2 regions of the Leclercia sp. G3L genome follow, and region 1 is predicted to be linked to the other one. Evidence: predicted binding sites of a transcription regulator. Region 1 holds the regulator's gene; the other holds the start of a gene.
The links. Region 1 encodes PurR, which represses purine synthesis genes. Its sites were predicted from a motif close to CANGCAAACGTTTGCNTG; they were not measured.
Positions count from the first base shown of each region.

Region 2: the regulator PurR is predicted to act here: its motif matches at 5,354-5,371, upstream of purT (formate-dependent phosphoribosylglycinamide formyltransferase).

Region 1 is NZ_CP088265.1:3,939,568-3,947,284, reverse strand. Features, by position in the region: gene punR (DNA-binding transcriptional activator PunR) at 19-951, shown strand; gene purR (HTH-type transcriptional repressor PurR) at 948-1,973, opposite strand; gene LRS40_RS20380 (YnhF family membrane protein) at 2,269-2,358, shown strand; gene LRS40_RS20375 (MFS transporter) at 2,523-3,689, shown strand; gene sodB (superoxide dismutase [Fe]) at 3,725-4,306, opposite strand; gene LRS40_RS20365 (C40 family peptidase) at 4,429-5,232, opposite strand; gene grxD (monothiol glutaredoxin 4) at 5,568-5,915, shown strand; gene rnt (ribonuclease T) at 5,962-6,612, opposite strand; gene gloA (lactoylglutathione lyase) at 6,709-7,116, opposite strand; gene LRS40_RS20345 (alkene reductase) at 7,200-7,717, opposite strand, start outside.
Region 2 is NZ_CP088265.1:3,105,531-3,113,247, reverse strand. Features, by position in the region: gene yobA (CopC domain-containing protein YobA) at 1-190, opposite strand, end outside; gene LRS40_RS16325 (DNA polymerase III subunit theta) at 327-557, shown strand; gene LRS40_RS16320 (carbon-nitrogen hydrolase family protein) at 665-1,324, shown strand; gene exoX (exodeoxyribonuclease X) at 1,349-2,011, shown strand; gene ptrB (oligopeptidase B) at 1,993-4,074, opposite strand; gene LRS40_RS16305 (tellurite resistance TerB family protein) at 4,165-4,815, opposite strand; gene yebF (protein YebF) at 4,903-5,256, opposite strand; gene purT (formate-dependent phosphoribosylglycinamide formyltransferase) at 5,405-6,583, shown strand; gene LRS40_RS16290 (bifunctional 4-hydroxy-2-oxoglutarate aldolase/2-dehydro-3-deoxy-phosphogluconate aldolase) at 6,686-7,327, opposite strand; gene edd (phosphogluconate dehydratase) at 7,367-7,717, opposite strand, start outside.

The DNA.
Region 1 (7,717 bases):
AAATTTTGCAGGCAGAAAATGTGGTCAGAATATTCTCTTGAAGTGGTGGATGCCGTCGCCCGTAACGGCAGCTTCAGCGGAGCCGCGCAGGAGTTGCATCGCGTTCCGTCCGCCATCAGCTACACCGTGCGTCAACTGGAAGAGTGGCTGGCGGTGCCGCTGTTTGAGCGGCGTCACCGTGACGTGGAGCTTACCCCTGCCGGGATGTGGTTTCTGAAAGAGGGACGGTCTGTTATCAAAAAAATGCAGATCACCCGCGAACAGTGCCAGCAGATTGCCAACGGCTGGCGCGGACATATCTCCATTGCGGTGGACAATATCGTCCGCCCCGAGCGTACCCGACAGATGATTGTCGATTTTTACCGCCACTTTTCGGACGTCGAGCTGCGGGTGTCCCAGGAGGTCTTTAACGGCGTCTGGGACGCGCTGGCGGACGGCAGGGTGGAAATGGCGATCGGCGCCACCCAGGCGATCCCGGTCGGGGGGCGCTATGCGTTTCGCGATATGGGTACGCTGAGCTGGATCTGCGTGGTCGCCAGCCATCATCCGCTGGCCGCCATGGAAGGGCCGCTCAGCGATGATACCCTGCGCAACTGGCCCTCGCTGGTGCGCGAAGACACTTCCCGCTCGCTGCCGAAACGCATCACCTGGCTGCTGGATAACCAGCGGCGGATCGTCACCCCGGACTGGGAATCGTCAGCCACCTGCCTCTCGGCCGGGCTGTGCGTGGGGATGGTGCCGGTGCACTTTGCCCGTCCGTGGATCGACAGCGGCAAATGGGTGGCGCTGTCGCTGGAAAATCCCTTCCCGGATGCGGCGTGCTGCCTGACCTGGCAACAAAACGATATGTCACCGGCCCTGGCCTGGCTGCTGGATTATCTGGGAGACAGTGAAACGATGAACCGGGAGTGGCTGCGGGAGCCAGAGGTACTGACTCCCGGAGAGGATTAACGGCGGTAGTCGCGGAACGGTCCGTCCGCGACGGAACGGCGTTCAATCAGGCGCGGATGCACCTCAATGGACTGGGACTCTTCACGCTTGTTGACGATGCGGTCCAGCAGCATGTTGAAGGCGGTCTCACCCAGCGAATCTTTCGGCTGGTGAATGGTGGTCAGCGCCGGGGTAAAGAAGCGGGCGTTGCGCACGTTATCATACCCGATCAGCGAAACGTCCTGCGGGACGCGCAGGCCCATCTCATCGGCGGCACAGAGTGCACCCATTGCCATAATATCCCCGCCGCAGAAGATGGCGGTCGGACGCGGGCTCTGGGAGAGGATCTGCTGCATGGCGCGGTAGCCGGACTCCGGCTCAAAGTCGCCCTGCACGATCCAGTTTTCCGGCACCGTGATTAACGCCTCTTCCATCGCTTTCATAAAGCCCGCCAGACGCCCGGCCCCGGTGTTGCGCTCCAGCGCTCCGGGGATCACGCCGATTTCACGGTGGCCGCGTTCAATCAGATAACGACCGGCCATGTAGCCGCCTTCGAAGGCGTTATCGATTACCGAGTCGGTAAAGTCGGCCTTCGCTTCGCCCCAGTCCATCACTACCATTGGAATATTGCGGTACTCTTCCAGCATGGTGAGCAGGGATTCCGGGTATTCGGAACACATCACCAGCAGACCGTCGACGCGCTTCTGCGCCATCATCGACAGATAGGCCCGCTGTTTTTCGAGGCTGTTCCAGGCGTTGCCGAGGATCAGGGTGTAGCCTTTCTGGAAGCAGTTCTTCTCTACTGCTTCAATAATTTCTGCGAAATAGGGCGCTTCGCTGCTGGTCGCCAGCAGGCCGATCGATTTGGTGTGATTCACCTTCAGACTGCGGGCCACGGCGCTGGGAGAGTAGTGCAGCTCTTTAATGGCCGCCCAGACGTTGTTGCGGGTCTCTTCCGCAACAAAGCGGGTTTTGTTAATAACATGTGATACGGTTGTAGTGGAAACGTTTGCGCGTTTCGCCACGTCTTTAATTGTTGCCATCAGATGTCACTCCAGACCATATCTAAGCTCCTGAAAAACCAATAGGTAAACGTTTGCCTTCACTCGCCCTAATTGCGCAATTTGAATTGCGGTACGCCGGGAAAACGACACAGGACGTCAGGAGGGGGTCAATGGCCGGTACGCTAATAAATTTAGCGTGGAATTTTGTCTTATCTTGGCCAAAAGGGGAAGAGCAAAAACCGATATCAATCTAAATCCAGCAAGATTTTTACCCTGAACTGTGTAAAAATGAGCAGGCTCACTCTTAATAGGGTGATTAAAAGGAGAAAAATTGATGAGTACCGATCTTAAGTTTTCGCTGATTACCACCATTATTGTTCTGAGTCTGATTGTTGCCAGCGGTCTGACGGCGGCACTGCACTGATTGATGCGGGAGAGGTCAGCTCTCCCTCGTTCCTTCCGCTGATTGTTACGCGCCCTGCAAAAATCTTTTGCCAAATTGTTAACTTCTCATTTTTTGTGATTGGTGTCATGCTTTCGCCTTCATTGTTCTGTGTCGCCTGACGACACGGTGTCTGGAGTTGAAGTATGAGAATCAATTTTCCGCTGCTGGCCCTGGCCATTGGCGCCTTTGGTATCGGCACAACCGAATTTTCCCCGATGGGCCTGCTACCGGTTATTGCCCGGGGGGTAGATGTCTCTATTCCCGCTGCGGGCATGCTGATCAGCGCCTACGCCATCGGCGTGATGGTGGGTGCGCCGCTGATGACCCTGTTGCTGTCCCATCGCGGGCGTCGCAATGCGCTGATCTTCCTGATGGCGATCTTTACCGTCGGTAACGTCCTGTCGGCGCTCTCGCCGGATTACACCACCCTGATGCTGTCGCGTATTCTGACCAGCCTGAACCACGGCGCCTTCTTTGGCCTCGGGTCGGTAGTCGCCGCCAGCGTGGTGCCGAAGCATAAGCAGGCCAGCGCTGTCGCCACCATGTTTATGGGCCTCACCATCGCCAATATCGGTGGGGTGCCGGCCGCAACCTGGATGGGCGAAGCGATTGGCTGGCGGATGTCCTTCCTGGCGACCGCGCTGCTGGGCGTGGTTTCGATGATTGCGTTGTTCTTCTCCCTGCCGGCTGGCGGGGCGGGCGAAAAACCGGAGGTGCGCAAAGAGCTGGCGGTGCTGCTGCGTCCGCAGGTGCTGTCTGCCTTGCTGACTACCGTCCTCGGAGCCGGGGCGATGTTCACCCTCTATACCTACATTGCCCCGGTGCTGCATGACATCAACCAGGCGACTCCGGCCTTTATCACCGCCATGCTGGTGCTGATTGGCGTCGGTTTTTCCATTGGCAACTACCTGGGCGGCAAGCTGGCGGACAAATCCGTGAGCGGCACCCTGAAAGGCTTTTTACTCCTGCTGATCGTCATCATGCTGGCTATTCCGTGGCTGGCGCGTAATGAAGTGGGCGCGGCCGTGGCGATGGTGGTGTGGGGCATGGCGACCTTTGCGGTGGTACCGCCTTTGCAGATGCGCGTCATGCGCGTGGCCAGCGATGCGCCGGGGTTATCGTCGTCGGTGAATATTGGTGCCTTTAACCTCGGGAATGCGCTGGGGGCGGCGGCCGGTGGGGCGGTCATTTCCAGCGGGATGGGCTACAGCTTTGTTCCGGTGATGGGGGCCATTATTGCAGGCCTGGGGCTTATTCTGGTCTTTGCCTCGGAACGAAAACAACCCGAGCCGGTTTGCGCTACCGAATAAAAATAACGCCGAAGGAGTTCCCTTCGGCGTTTTTATTATGCCGCGAAGTTCTTCGCCACAAATTCCCAGTTTACCAGCGCCCAGAAATGCTCGAGGTAATTCGGGCGCGCATTACGGTAATCGATGTAATACGCATGTTCCCAGACGTCGACGGTCAGTAGCGGAATAGCGCGGGTGGTTAACGGCGTTCCCGCATTAGACGTAGAGACGATCGCCAGTTTGCCGTCGGCCTCTTTTACCAGCCAGGTCCAGCCTGCGCCAAAGTTCTTCACCGCCGCATCGGTAAACTTCGCTTTAAATTCCGCAAAGCTGCCGAACGCAGCAGTAATGGCTGCCGCCAGTTCACCCGTCGGTTCGCCGCCGGCATTGGGCGCCAGGCAGTGCCAGTAGAAGGTATGGTTCCACACCTGAGCGGCGTTATTAAACACGCCGCCTTCTGACGTGCGTACGATCTCTTCCAGGGTTTTCCCTTCAAAGGCGGTACCGCCGATCAGGTTGTTCAGGTTGGTGACATAGGTCTGGTGGTGTTTGCCGTAGTGGTACTCCAGGGTCTCCGCAGAGATGTGCGGGGCCAGGGCGTCTTTTGCATACGGTAATGCAGGTAATTCAAACGACATTGCTTCTCTCCTTATTATAGTGATCCATTCAATAGCCCTACTGAATGAAGGGATAGAGTAGCAAATTGAAAGATTATGCAAAAGAGGAACTTACCCCGCAGGCGTACCGGCGGGGCAGGGGATTAACGGAGGGTGTTGGCCTTCATCACGCGACGTGCGCCGACGTAATGACGCTGCCAGTAGTCTTCGCTGAGGGAGGTGATCTGAATGTCCTGGCCGGTACGCGGGGACTGAATGAATTTGCCGTTACCCACGTACACGCCAACGTGATCGGCGGTACCACGGCCCTGGGTGCGGAAGAACACCAGATCGCCGCTCTCCAGCTCACCGCGATCGACCGGAGAGGCGTCACGGAGGTGGTACATTTCATTAGCGGTGCGCGGAATGCGGAATTTAACCAGATCTTTATAGGCATAATAAACCAGACCGCTGCAGTCGAAGCCGGTACGCGGAGAGGAACCGCCCCAGCGATAAGGTTTGCCGATCTGGCCCATCAGCTTATTCATTGCCGTTTTCTGCGCTTTCTGCACCCGGACTTTATGCGCTTCGGCAAGAGTCGTGGTCTTGCTGGTTTTTACGCACTGCGCTTTACGCCCTTTACGGGTGGTGCATTTTTCTGTCACAACGCGGGAGGCGGTTTGCGTGGTTCTGCTGGCGTTGCGGGAGGTGGTGCGGCTTTTTTTGCTGGAATGCGTTGACTGTGTTTTAGCGAGGCTTTTTTTGGTGCTGCTCTTTTTACTGGTGCTCTCTTTTTTTGTGGTTTTGCTGGTACTGCTTTTTTTCTTAGGTTCGGTCGCTTTCGCCAGATGCGTTTTATGCGCGGCAGAAGGCCGCGCCTGCTCTGAGGCGTTAGCCACCGGCGTGAATGTGAGAGAAGTAAACAGCAAAGCACAGAGCGTGATCGAGAATTTATTTATTCGCGCCACTGGCAATCCCCTGGTAATTGCAGGTTATAAATAAACCTACTTATGATTTACAAAACTCGTCGATTCTAATCTATAAAAAGGCCCAACGTTAATAAACTTTTTGCATCTAAAACTGTGTTTCGTTAGCGAGCGCAAAAAATCACAATTTCGCAGCGGCGTTTTGTGCATTAGGTGAACAAAACCGCAGGTAATCTCGCGATAAGTTAGGTTCTAAATGCATCTTTAAGGGACGCGCGGTAAAATCATATAAGTGACAAAAATGTTATTTTCCGTTGTCGGTCTGAAACGCTACAATGTCAGACGATTGCCGTAACAGAAGTTAAAGGAAGCAAAACATGAGCACTACTATTGAAAAAATTCAGCAGCAGATTGCTGAAAACCCGATCCTGCTGTACATGAAAGGTTCTCCGAAACTGCCAAGCTGTGGTTTCTCCGCTCAGGCGGTCCAGGCGCTGTCTGCCTGTGGCGAACGTTTTGCTTACGTTGATATTCTGCAGAACCCGGATATCCGCGCTGAGCTGCCAAAATACGCAAACTGGCCGACCTTCCCACAGCTGTGGGTTGACGGTGAGCTGGTTGGCGGTTGCGACATCCTGATTGAAATGTATCAGCGCGGTGAACTGCAACAGCTGATCAAAGAGACGGCTGCGAAATACAAATCTGAAGAGCCAGGCGCCGAGTGATTTACCGGGCCCGGTAAATAAAAAAGCGACCACAAGGTCGCTTTTTTTATGCGTTGCTGTCGGCTTCCGGCAGCGGCCAGCCGCCAAGGCGTTTCCAGCGGTTCACAATTTCACAAAACAGCTCCGTGGTGCGCTCGGTATCGTACAGGGCAGAGTGCGCCTGGGTGCCATCAAACTCAATACCGGCGGTAATGCAGGCCTTCGACAGCACGGTTTGCCCCAGCGCCAGCCCGCTTAATGCGGCGGTATCGAAGGTCACAAACGGGTGGAACGGATTACGCTTCAGGGAGGCGCGCTCGGCGGCGGCCATCATAAAGCTGTGATCGAAGGTCGCGTTATGCGCCACCATAATCGCGCGATTACAGTTCTGGTCTTTCATGCCCTTGCGGACCATTTTGAAAATGGCATGCAGCGCCTCATATTCACTGACCGCCCCGCGCAGTGGGTTATGCGGATCAATGCCGTTAAACGCCAGCGCCTCCGGCTGCAGGTTCGCCCCTTCGAAAGGTTCGACGTGGAAATGCAGCGTGGAGTCCGGCAGAAGATCGCCTTGCTCATCCATTTTCAACGTGATGGCGGCAATTTCCAGCAGCGCATCGGTTTTGGCATTAAATCCAGCGGTTTCGACATCAATGACGACAGGATAAAAACCACGAAAACGGTCGCACAGACCGGTAAGTTGAGCGTTATCGGACATCTGGATCTCTTACAAGGGGAAAAAAGCAGTGGGCATTATGGCAAATTTTGCAATGGGATGCAGTAAAACAACGGGCGCATGGCGCGCCCGTCAGGATCAGTTGCCCAGACCGCGACCGGCGTCTTTGGCTTCGATCAGTTCGATTTTGTAACCGTCTGGATCTTCGACAAACGCAATCACCGTAGTGCCGCCTTTAACCGGACCCGCTTCACGGGTGACGTTGCCGCCGTTGCTACGGATACGCTCGCAGGCTTCCGCGGCGTTATCCACTTCCAGCGCGATATGGCCGTAGGCGGTACCCAGCTCGTAGCTATCAACACCCCAGTTGTAAGTCAGCTCAATCACCGCTTCTTCGCTCTCTTCGCCGTAACCGACAAAGGCGAGGGAGTATTTGTATTCCGGGTTTTCGCTGGTGCGCAGCAGGGTCATGCCCAGCACATTGGTGTAGAACTCGATGGAACGTTGCAGATCGCCAACGCGCAGCATGGTGTGAAGTAGGCGCATATTATCCTCTTAGCTTTTTATCATCTTGAACAGAAACGATGTTTTAGTATAGCGGCGAATTGTCGCCGCTATCAATGAAGGGATTATAAAGAAGGATAATCGGTATAACCTTCCGCGCCGCCGCCGTAGAAGCTCTCCGGACGCTGCGGGTTCAGCTCGGCCTTGCGCTCGAGGCGCGCCACCAGATCCGGGTTGGCGATGTAGGCGCGGCCAAAGGCTACGGCGTCAATCAGCCCTTTGTTGATCAGATCTTCTGCTTTCTCTGGCGTATAGGCACCGGCACCGATGATCACGCCCGGGAAAACGTCGCGCACTTTCTGGCGGAAGGCGTCGGTGTAAGGCTCGCCGCCGGCCCAGTCTGGCTCAGACATGTGCAGATAGGCGATGCCGCGTTTTGCCAGCTCTTCAATCAGGTAGAGCGCGTCGGCTTCTTCGTTCGGGCCGTTGTCGACGTTCTGGAAGGATCCGATTGGCGAAACGCGGATCCCGATGCGATCGGCGCTCCACTCTTGTGATACGGCATCAATCACCTCCAGCACCAGACGGGCGCGGTTCTCTACGCTGCCGCCGTACTGGTCGGTACGCTGGTTAGAAGACGGTG
Region 2 (7,717 bases), 830 kb from region 1:
AAACCCCGCTAAACCGCGGCTCGATCCCCTCGGAGAAGTTGAGCGTTAATGCCTGGGGCGCCGCGTCAACGGCGGCATCAGCCGCGGGGTATTGATGCTGCAAATGGGCATGAGCAAAGACAACCGGCGTCGTCAACGTAGTCAATAACAGAGTCAGCGTGCAGAGAGCACGGGAAAGGGGTATCGCCATCACATACATTCCTTTTTGTTATGCCTGATTGTCAGAGGATAACTCTGTATAATGATCCAGTCGAGGATCATCCTGCCCGGGCTTGTCAATGCGCCGCCGTTTGGGTAACGTTGGCCCGCAATTGAAGGAGACCCTTATGAAGACTAATCTCGCCACCCTCCCCCAGGAGGAGATGGACAAAGTGAATGTAGATTTGGCCGCTGCGGGCGTAGCTTTTAAAGAGCGCTATAACATGCCGGTTATCGCTGAGGTGGTAGAGCGGGAACAACCGGCGCACCTGCGCGACTGGTTTCGCGAGCGACTGATTGCGCATCGATTAACCTCTGTTAACCTCTCGCGCCTGCCGTGGGAGCCGAAAGTTAAGTAACCTTACCCGCTGTTACAGTTCCTTACACAGATTATGCCAGGATAAAAAGCCCTGATTCATTTAGGGGCTTTATGAATCTCTGCGACTCCGTGCATAAGGAAATCACGATGTCTCACTGGACTATTGCGGCTGCTCAGTACCAGCCGACCCATCACTGCGTGGACGACCACGTATCACACCATCTGCGTTTTATCACCGCCGCCGCACGCCAGCAGTGCAATTTGCTGCTCTTTCCGGAACTCTCGTTAACCGGCCCGGTCTTACCAGACAGCCAACTCCCTGCCCCACCTGCTCGCCAGCAGCTCGCGCCGCTGCATGAGGCCGTTCAGGCGTGTAACCTCTCGGTTATTGCCGGGATCACGGTGGACGATAACGGCCAGCGTCAGCGTGGGCTGGCGTGGTTTAGCCCGGAACGGCCCCAGGCCATTCTCTACCCGCATGGCGCAGGTGCCTGTCTGGAGAGTCGACACAGCAGCGGCCTGTCTCTAGTCGATGCTCACGCCGAGCCGCCCAATATCACCCCCAACGCCACGCTGTTTACCCGCGGCATGGCGGTGAGTGAAGCTGAAAGGCCCGCCTCCTTTGCACAGTGGCAGCGTTTTGCCCATCGCTACGGGATTGCGGTGCTGGTGGCCAATCACGACGGCGGTAGCGCCCTGTGGGATGCGCGCGGGCAGTTAATCCTTCGCGCCGATCCCGGCGAGCTGTTATTAACGGGTCGCTATGTAGAGCAGAGTTGGCAAGGTGAGATCATTCCATTACGCTAAACCTTTTACGGCCAGGAGAGAGCCATGCTACGTGTCATCGACACCGAAACCTGCGATCTGCAGGGAGGGATTGTGGAAGTGGCGTCTGTCGATGTTGTGAACGGGCAGATCGTTAACCCATGCAGCCATCTGGTGCGTCCGGATCGCCCCATCAGCCCGCAGGCGATGGCGATTCACCGCATCACCGAGGCGATGGTGGCCGACAAACCCTGGATTGAAGAGGTGATCCCGCACTATCACGGCAGCCAGTGGTATGTGGCGCATAACGCCAGCTTCGATCGCCGCGTTCTGCCCGAGATGCCGGGAGAATGGATCTGTACCATGAAGCTGGCCCGGCGCGTATGGCCGGGGATCAAATACAGCAATATGGCGCTCTATAAGTCGCGCAAACTCAGCGTCAGGACGCCGGAAGGGCTGCATCATCACCGCGCCCTGTACGACTGCTATATTACCGCCGCGTTGCTGATTGATATCATGAACACCACCGGCTGGACCCCGGATGAGATGGCCGACATCACCGGACGGCCGGCGCTGTTGACCACCTTTACCTTCGGTAAATATCGCGGGAAAGCGGTAGCGGAGGTGGCAGACAAAGATCCGGGCTATCTGCGCTGGCTGTATAACAACCTCGACAGAATGAGCCCCGAGCTGCGCCTCACCCTGAAGCACTATCTGGGCGGATCCTGATCCGCCTCTCCAGACCGGGCGGTCAGTGTCTCCTGCGCCAGGCCGACGATAAACGCATACTCCAGCGCCACCCCTTCATAGGATTTAAAGCGCCCGGATTTCCCGCCGTGTCCGGCATCCATGTCGGTACAGAGCAGCAATAAATTATCGTCGGTCTTCATCTCACGCAGTTTCGCCACCCACTTCGCGGGCTCCCAGTACTGCACCTGGGAGTCATGCAGGCCGGTGGTGACCAGCATGTGCGGATAGGCCTTCGCCTCCACATTGTCATAAGGGCTGTAGGCTTTCATGTAGCGGTAGTAGGTCGGATCCTGCGGGTTGCCCCACTCCTCATACTCTCCAATGGTCAACGGGATGGACTCGTCGAGCATGGTGGTCAGCACATCGACAAAGGGCACCTGCGCCACCACGCCTTTAAACAGCCCCGGGCGTTCGTTGATCACGGTACCCATCAGCATGCCGCCCGCGCTGCCCCCCATCGCGAAGCACTGTTTCCTGTCGCCATACCCCAGCTCCAGCAGCCCATCGCAGACATCGAGATAGTCGTTGAAGGTGTTTTTCTTTTTCAGGAATTTGCCGTCCTCATACCACTTCTGCCCCAGCTCGCCGCCGCCGCGAATATGGGCGATAGCAAAGACGAAGCCCCGGTCGAGCAGGCTTAAGCGGCTGCTGCTGAAATCGGCGTCGATGCTGGAACCATAAGAACCGTAGCCGTAGATGAGGATCGGGTTTTTGCCCTTGCGGAAATGGTGCTTATGGTAGACCAGCGAAACCGGCACTTCGGTGCCGTCGCGAGCTACAATCCAGACGTGCTCGCTGCGGTAGAGTTCAGCATTAAAGCCTTTGACCTCGGCCTGCTTCAGCACCTTGCGCTGCCCGGTGTCCATATCCAGCTCGAACAGGGTATCGGGAGTGGTCATGGAGGAGTAACCGTAGCGCAGGCGCGACGTTTCCGGCTCCGGGTTATAGCCAATCCAGGTTACGTAGGCGGGATCGTCGAAGGCGATACCGATCACCTCCCGGGTTTTGCGGTTTATCTGCCGCAGGCTGGTCAGCCCGCGCTGGCGCTCTTCCACCACCAGCCAGTCGGTAAAGAGGGTAAAGCCTTCAAGCATCACCTGCTCGCGCGGCGGGATCAGCACTTCCCATTTGCGTTCGTCGCGCACTTTGGTTTTGTAAAGGCCAAAGTTTTTGCCCTCCCGGTTGGAGCGCAGATAGAAGGTGTGCTGGAAGTGGTCGAGACTGTACTCGTGATCCTTGCGGCGCGGCATAAAGCACAGCGGCTGGGCGTCCGGCAGTTCGGCATCCAGCAGCAGCACCTCGGTAGTGGTGGCGCTGGCGAGGAAGATAATCACGTAGTGTTTCGACGTGGTCTTGTGCAGGCTGACGTAAAAGGTTTCGTCTTTCTCCTCATAAACCAGCTCGTCGCTGGTGGACGCGGTGCCTACCGTATGCCGCCAGACCTGAAAAGGGTGCAGCGTGGTGGCATGCTTTTTGATGTAATAGACGGTCTCCGAGTCGTTGGCCCAGATAAAATCGGGGGAGACGTTGTCGAGCATCTCGGGATACCAGTTCCCGGACTCCAGATTGCGGAACCGTAAGCCGTACTGCCGTCGGGAGAGGTAGTCTTCGGTCAGGGCCATAATGGCGTTATCCGGCGACACCGCCATGCCGCCCAGGGTATAAAACTCGCTGTGCGACGCCCGCTGGTTGGCATCCAGCAGCGTTTCCCACTCCTCCCACTCGGCGCAGAGCACCGACTGCCGCTGATAGATGGCGTATTCGTTACCGGGCTCATAGACGTGTCGGTATCGATAGCCGTTGCGACTCCAGGGCGCCGAGACGTCACGCTGCGGAACGCGCTCTACCATTTCGTTAAGCAGACGGTCCTGCAGCGCCTGCTGCGTCGACATGACCCTGCGGCCATAGTCATTTTCATCGTGGAGGTAATCCAGCACCTCCGCCTGTGAGCGGGTATCGTCGCGCAACCAGTAATAGTTGTCGATACGCGTGTCACCGTGCGCGGTGAGAGCGTGCGGTATGCGTTGGGCTTTAGGTGGCATGTCAGTATGATTCTTTTACGTTTAACACCCTATAAGGTTGGCAAAACATGCGCACGATGCAAGCGAAACGGGATACCCGGGGGTAAAAAGTTAGCCGGGGAGCGCCTGTTTTTGCTGACGAATATCCTGCTCAATGCCTTCCCGGACCTCGGTCGGGATTTTCAGCGCATCGCCCAGCGCATTGAGATAGCTGCGTTCCATAAAGTGATCGATATCGATCGCCGCGCAGCTCAGGAAATAGAGCTCCAACGCTTCCTCTTCATTTTTTATCCCCTGCGCCAGTCGTTGCGGATCCAGCGGCTGCTCGATGGCCTGGGCCACCAGCGCCCTGCCCTGCTCCTCCACGCCCGCTTCCCGCAGCTGCTGCTCAATGGCGGCGCGCTCTCGATCGTCAATGTGCCCGTCGCTCTTCGCCGCAAAGACCAGGGCCAGGATCAGCCTTTCGCTGCGCACATCCAGTGCAGAGGCCTGCTGACCAAACTGCGGTTCATCCTGATGGGCAGAACGCACCTTGTCCTTGTACTTATTCCATAGCACGGTGCCGGCAATGGCCCCGCCGCCCGCCAGCAGGGCACCGGTGCCGTATTTCGCCAGCAGCTTACGCGAAGATTTATTCGCCACCAGCAGTCCGGCAAGGCCGCCAAGCGCCCCTGGCGCCAGCATTTTGCTCAGCCCTTCTCCCGAGGATGACCCCGCTTTCTGCCCCAGCAGCGACTGTAATTGATTCAACCAGTTTGACATGATTTCCCTCACTTAACGGTGCATGAATCTCACAGCCTAAGCGAGGGGATGTCAGGAAATGTCTGCGGCGACAAAAGAAGCGAAAATTCACTTTTTCGCTGACAGGTACTGCGCGCTGCCCGCGTTACAGTCCACCTTCACCTGATAATGGATATCGGTGTTTTTGCCCCGCACCGTCAGCGGCACGGTCCAGCGATCTTTTTCACCCTTCACCTCCTTCGGGTTGATCCACGCTACCGGGTCGGCCATCCCCAGCGTCTTTTGATCGTCCGCCCAGCGCACGATGCGGTTTTGCAGATAGTCCCGCTTCACGCTGGCGGCAATCCCCTCGGCATCCTGACCTTCACAGGTCGGAAACTTCACGGTTTTCTCATCGGCGGCCTGCGCCGTCAGGCTGGCACCCAGCAGCGCCAGCGCCATCACGACCCCTGTTTTGTTCATCACGATCTCCTGTATTGGCTCCCCAAAAGCATGGTCGAAAAATATGACGATGCAAATAACCGCCTGTCGGCACGGCGGATTTTCGCGAAACAAGACAGACGCAAACGTTTTCGTTTATACTGCGCGCAACTTTTTCAGGGGGATGATTATGACTCGTTTAGGAACTGCGCTGCGCCCGGCAGCGACGCGCGTAATGTTGCTCGGATCCGGTGAACTGGGCAAAGAAGTGGCCATCGAGTGCCAGCGCTTAGGGATTGAAGTGATCGCCGTCGATCGCTATGCCGATGCCCCGGCCATGCACGTTGCCCATCGCTCGCACGTCATTAATATGCTCGATGGCGACGCCCTGCGCGCGGTGATTGCCGCAGAAAAACCGCACTTCGTGGTGCCGGAAATCGAAGCCATCGCCACCGATACCCTGCTGGCGCTGGAAGCCGAAGGCCAGCACGTGGTGCCCTGTGCCCGCGCCGCGAAGCTGACCATGAACCGGGAAGGTATTCGCCGCCTGGCCGCGGAAGAGCTGGCTTTGCCTACCTCCCGCTACCGTTTTGCCGATAGCAAGAGCGATTTTCTGCAGGCGGTGAACGACATTGGCTACCCGTGCATCATTAAGCCGGTGATGAGCTCCTCCGGCAAAGGACAGAGCTTTGTGCGCAGCGCCGACCAGCTGGATCAGGCCTGGGATTACGCCCAACAGGGGGGCCGCGCCGGTGCCGGCCGGGTCATCGTTGAGGGGGTGGTGCAGTTTGATTTTGAGATTACCCTCCTGACCGTCAGCGCCGTCGATGGGGTGCACTTCTGCGATCCGATTGGCCATCGTCAGGAAGATGGCGACTACCGTGAATCCTGGCAGCCGCAGCGGATGAGCCCGCTGGCCCGGGCGCGCGCCGAGGAGATCTCCCGCAAAGTGGTGCTGGCCCTGGGCGGCCACGGGCTGTTTGGCGTCGAGCTGTTCGTCTGTGGCGACGAGGTAATTTTCAGCGAAGTCTCCCCACGTCCGCACGATACCGGCATGGTGACCCTGATCTCGCAGGACCTCTCCGAGTTTGCCCTGCACGTCCGTGCCTTCCTCGGCCTGCCGGTAGGTGGCGTGCGTCAGTATGGTCCCGCGGCATCGGCGGTGATCCTGCCCCAGCTGACCAGCCAGAACGTCACCTTTGATAACGTTGATGCGGCAGTGGGCGCGGGCCTGCAGCTGCGTCTGTTCGGTAAGCCAGAAATCGAAGGTTCGCGTCGCTTAGGCGTGGCGCTGGCAACGGGCGAAGATGTGGAAACCGCAATAGAGCGGGCGAAACAGGCCGCCGCCAGCGTGCAGGTAGCAGGATAAAAAAACGGGCCACTAGGCCCGTTTTTTTTAGACATTTGACGTTTATCGTAGGCCGGGTAAGCGCAGCGCCTCCCGGCAAAAAACGCGCACAATACCTAAAGCTTACTGCTGCGCGCCTTCAACCGCTTCGCGCGCCAGCTTAGTGATGCGATCCCAGTCGCCCGCTTCCAGCGCATCCGCTGGAACCAGCCAGGAGCCACCGATGCACAGCACGCTTTTCAGCGCCAGATAGTCACGGTAGTTCGCCGGGGAGATGCCGCCAGTCGGGCAGAAACGCACGTTGGCGAACGGACCTGCGATAGCCTGCAGCGCTTTGGTGCCGCCGTTGGCTTCCGCCGGGAAGAATTTGAACTCTTTCAGGCCGTAGTCCAGACCCAGCATCAGCTCAGATACGGTGCTGATACCCGGGATCAGTGGAATGGAGCCTTCGGTTGCCGCTTTCAGCAGCGGCTCGGTCAGACCCGGGCTGATGGCGAACTGCGCACCGGCTTCGGTGACTTCAGCCAGCTGCTGAGGGTTCAGTACGGTACCTGCGCCGATGATGGCTTCCGGCACTTCTTTGGCGATGGCGCGAATCGCATCCATTGCACAGGCGGTACGCAGGGTCACTTCCAGGACGCGAACGCCACCGGCAACCAGCGCTTTCGCCATCGGCACAGCGTGTTCCAGCTTGTTAACCACGATCACCGGCACTACCGGGCCAGTTTTCAGGATTGCTTCTGCACTTGTATTCCAGTTTTTCATCAGAGTTTTTCTCTCGCCAGATCGATAATTCTTGTCGTCTTAAAACGTAATACAGGTCGCGCCCTGCTCTGCGCCCGAGAGGTTCTCGCGCAGCGCACTGAACATTTCGCGCCCCGTGCCCACGCGCGATGCGCTCAGGTCAGGAATATGTGGCTTACGTGCGGCAAGTACCGCCTCATCCACCAGTAAGGTCAACTCGCCGGTCTGACCGTTAACGCGGATGATGTCGCCATCGTACACTTTTGCCAGCAATCCACCGTCGTAAGCTTCCGGGGTGACATGGATGGCAGAAGGCACTTTACCTGATGCGCCGGAGAGGCGTCCATCGGTTACTAACGCAATTTTGAAACAGCGGTCCAATAATACACCAAGTGGCGGCATTAGTTTATG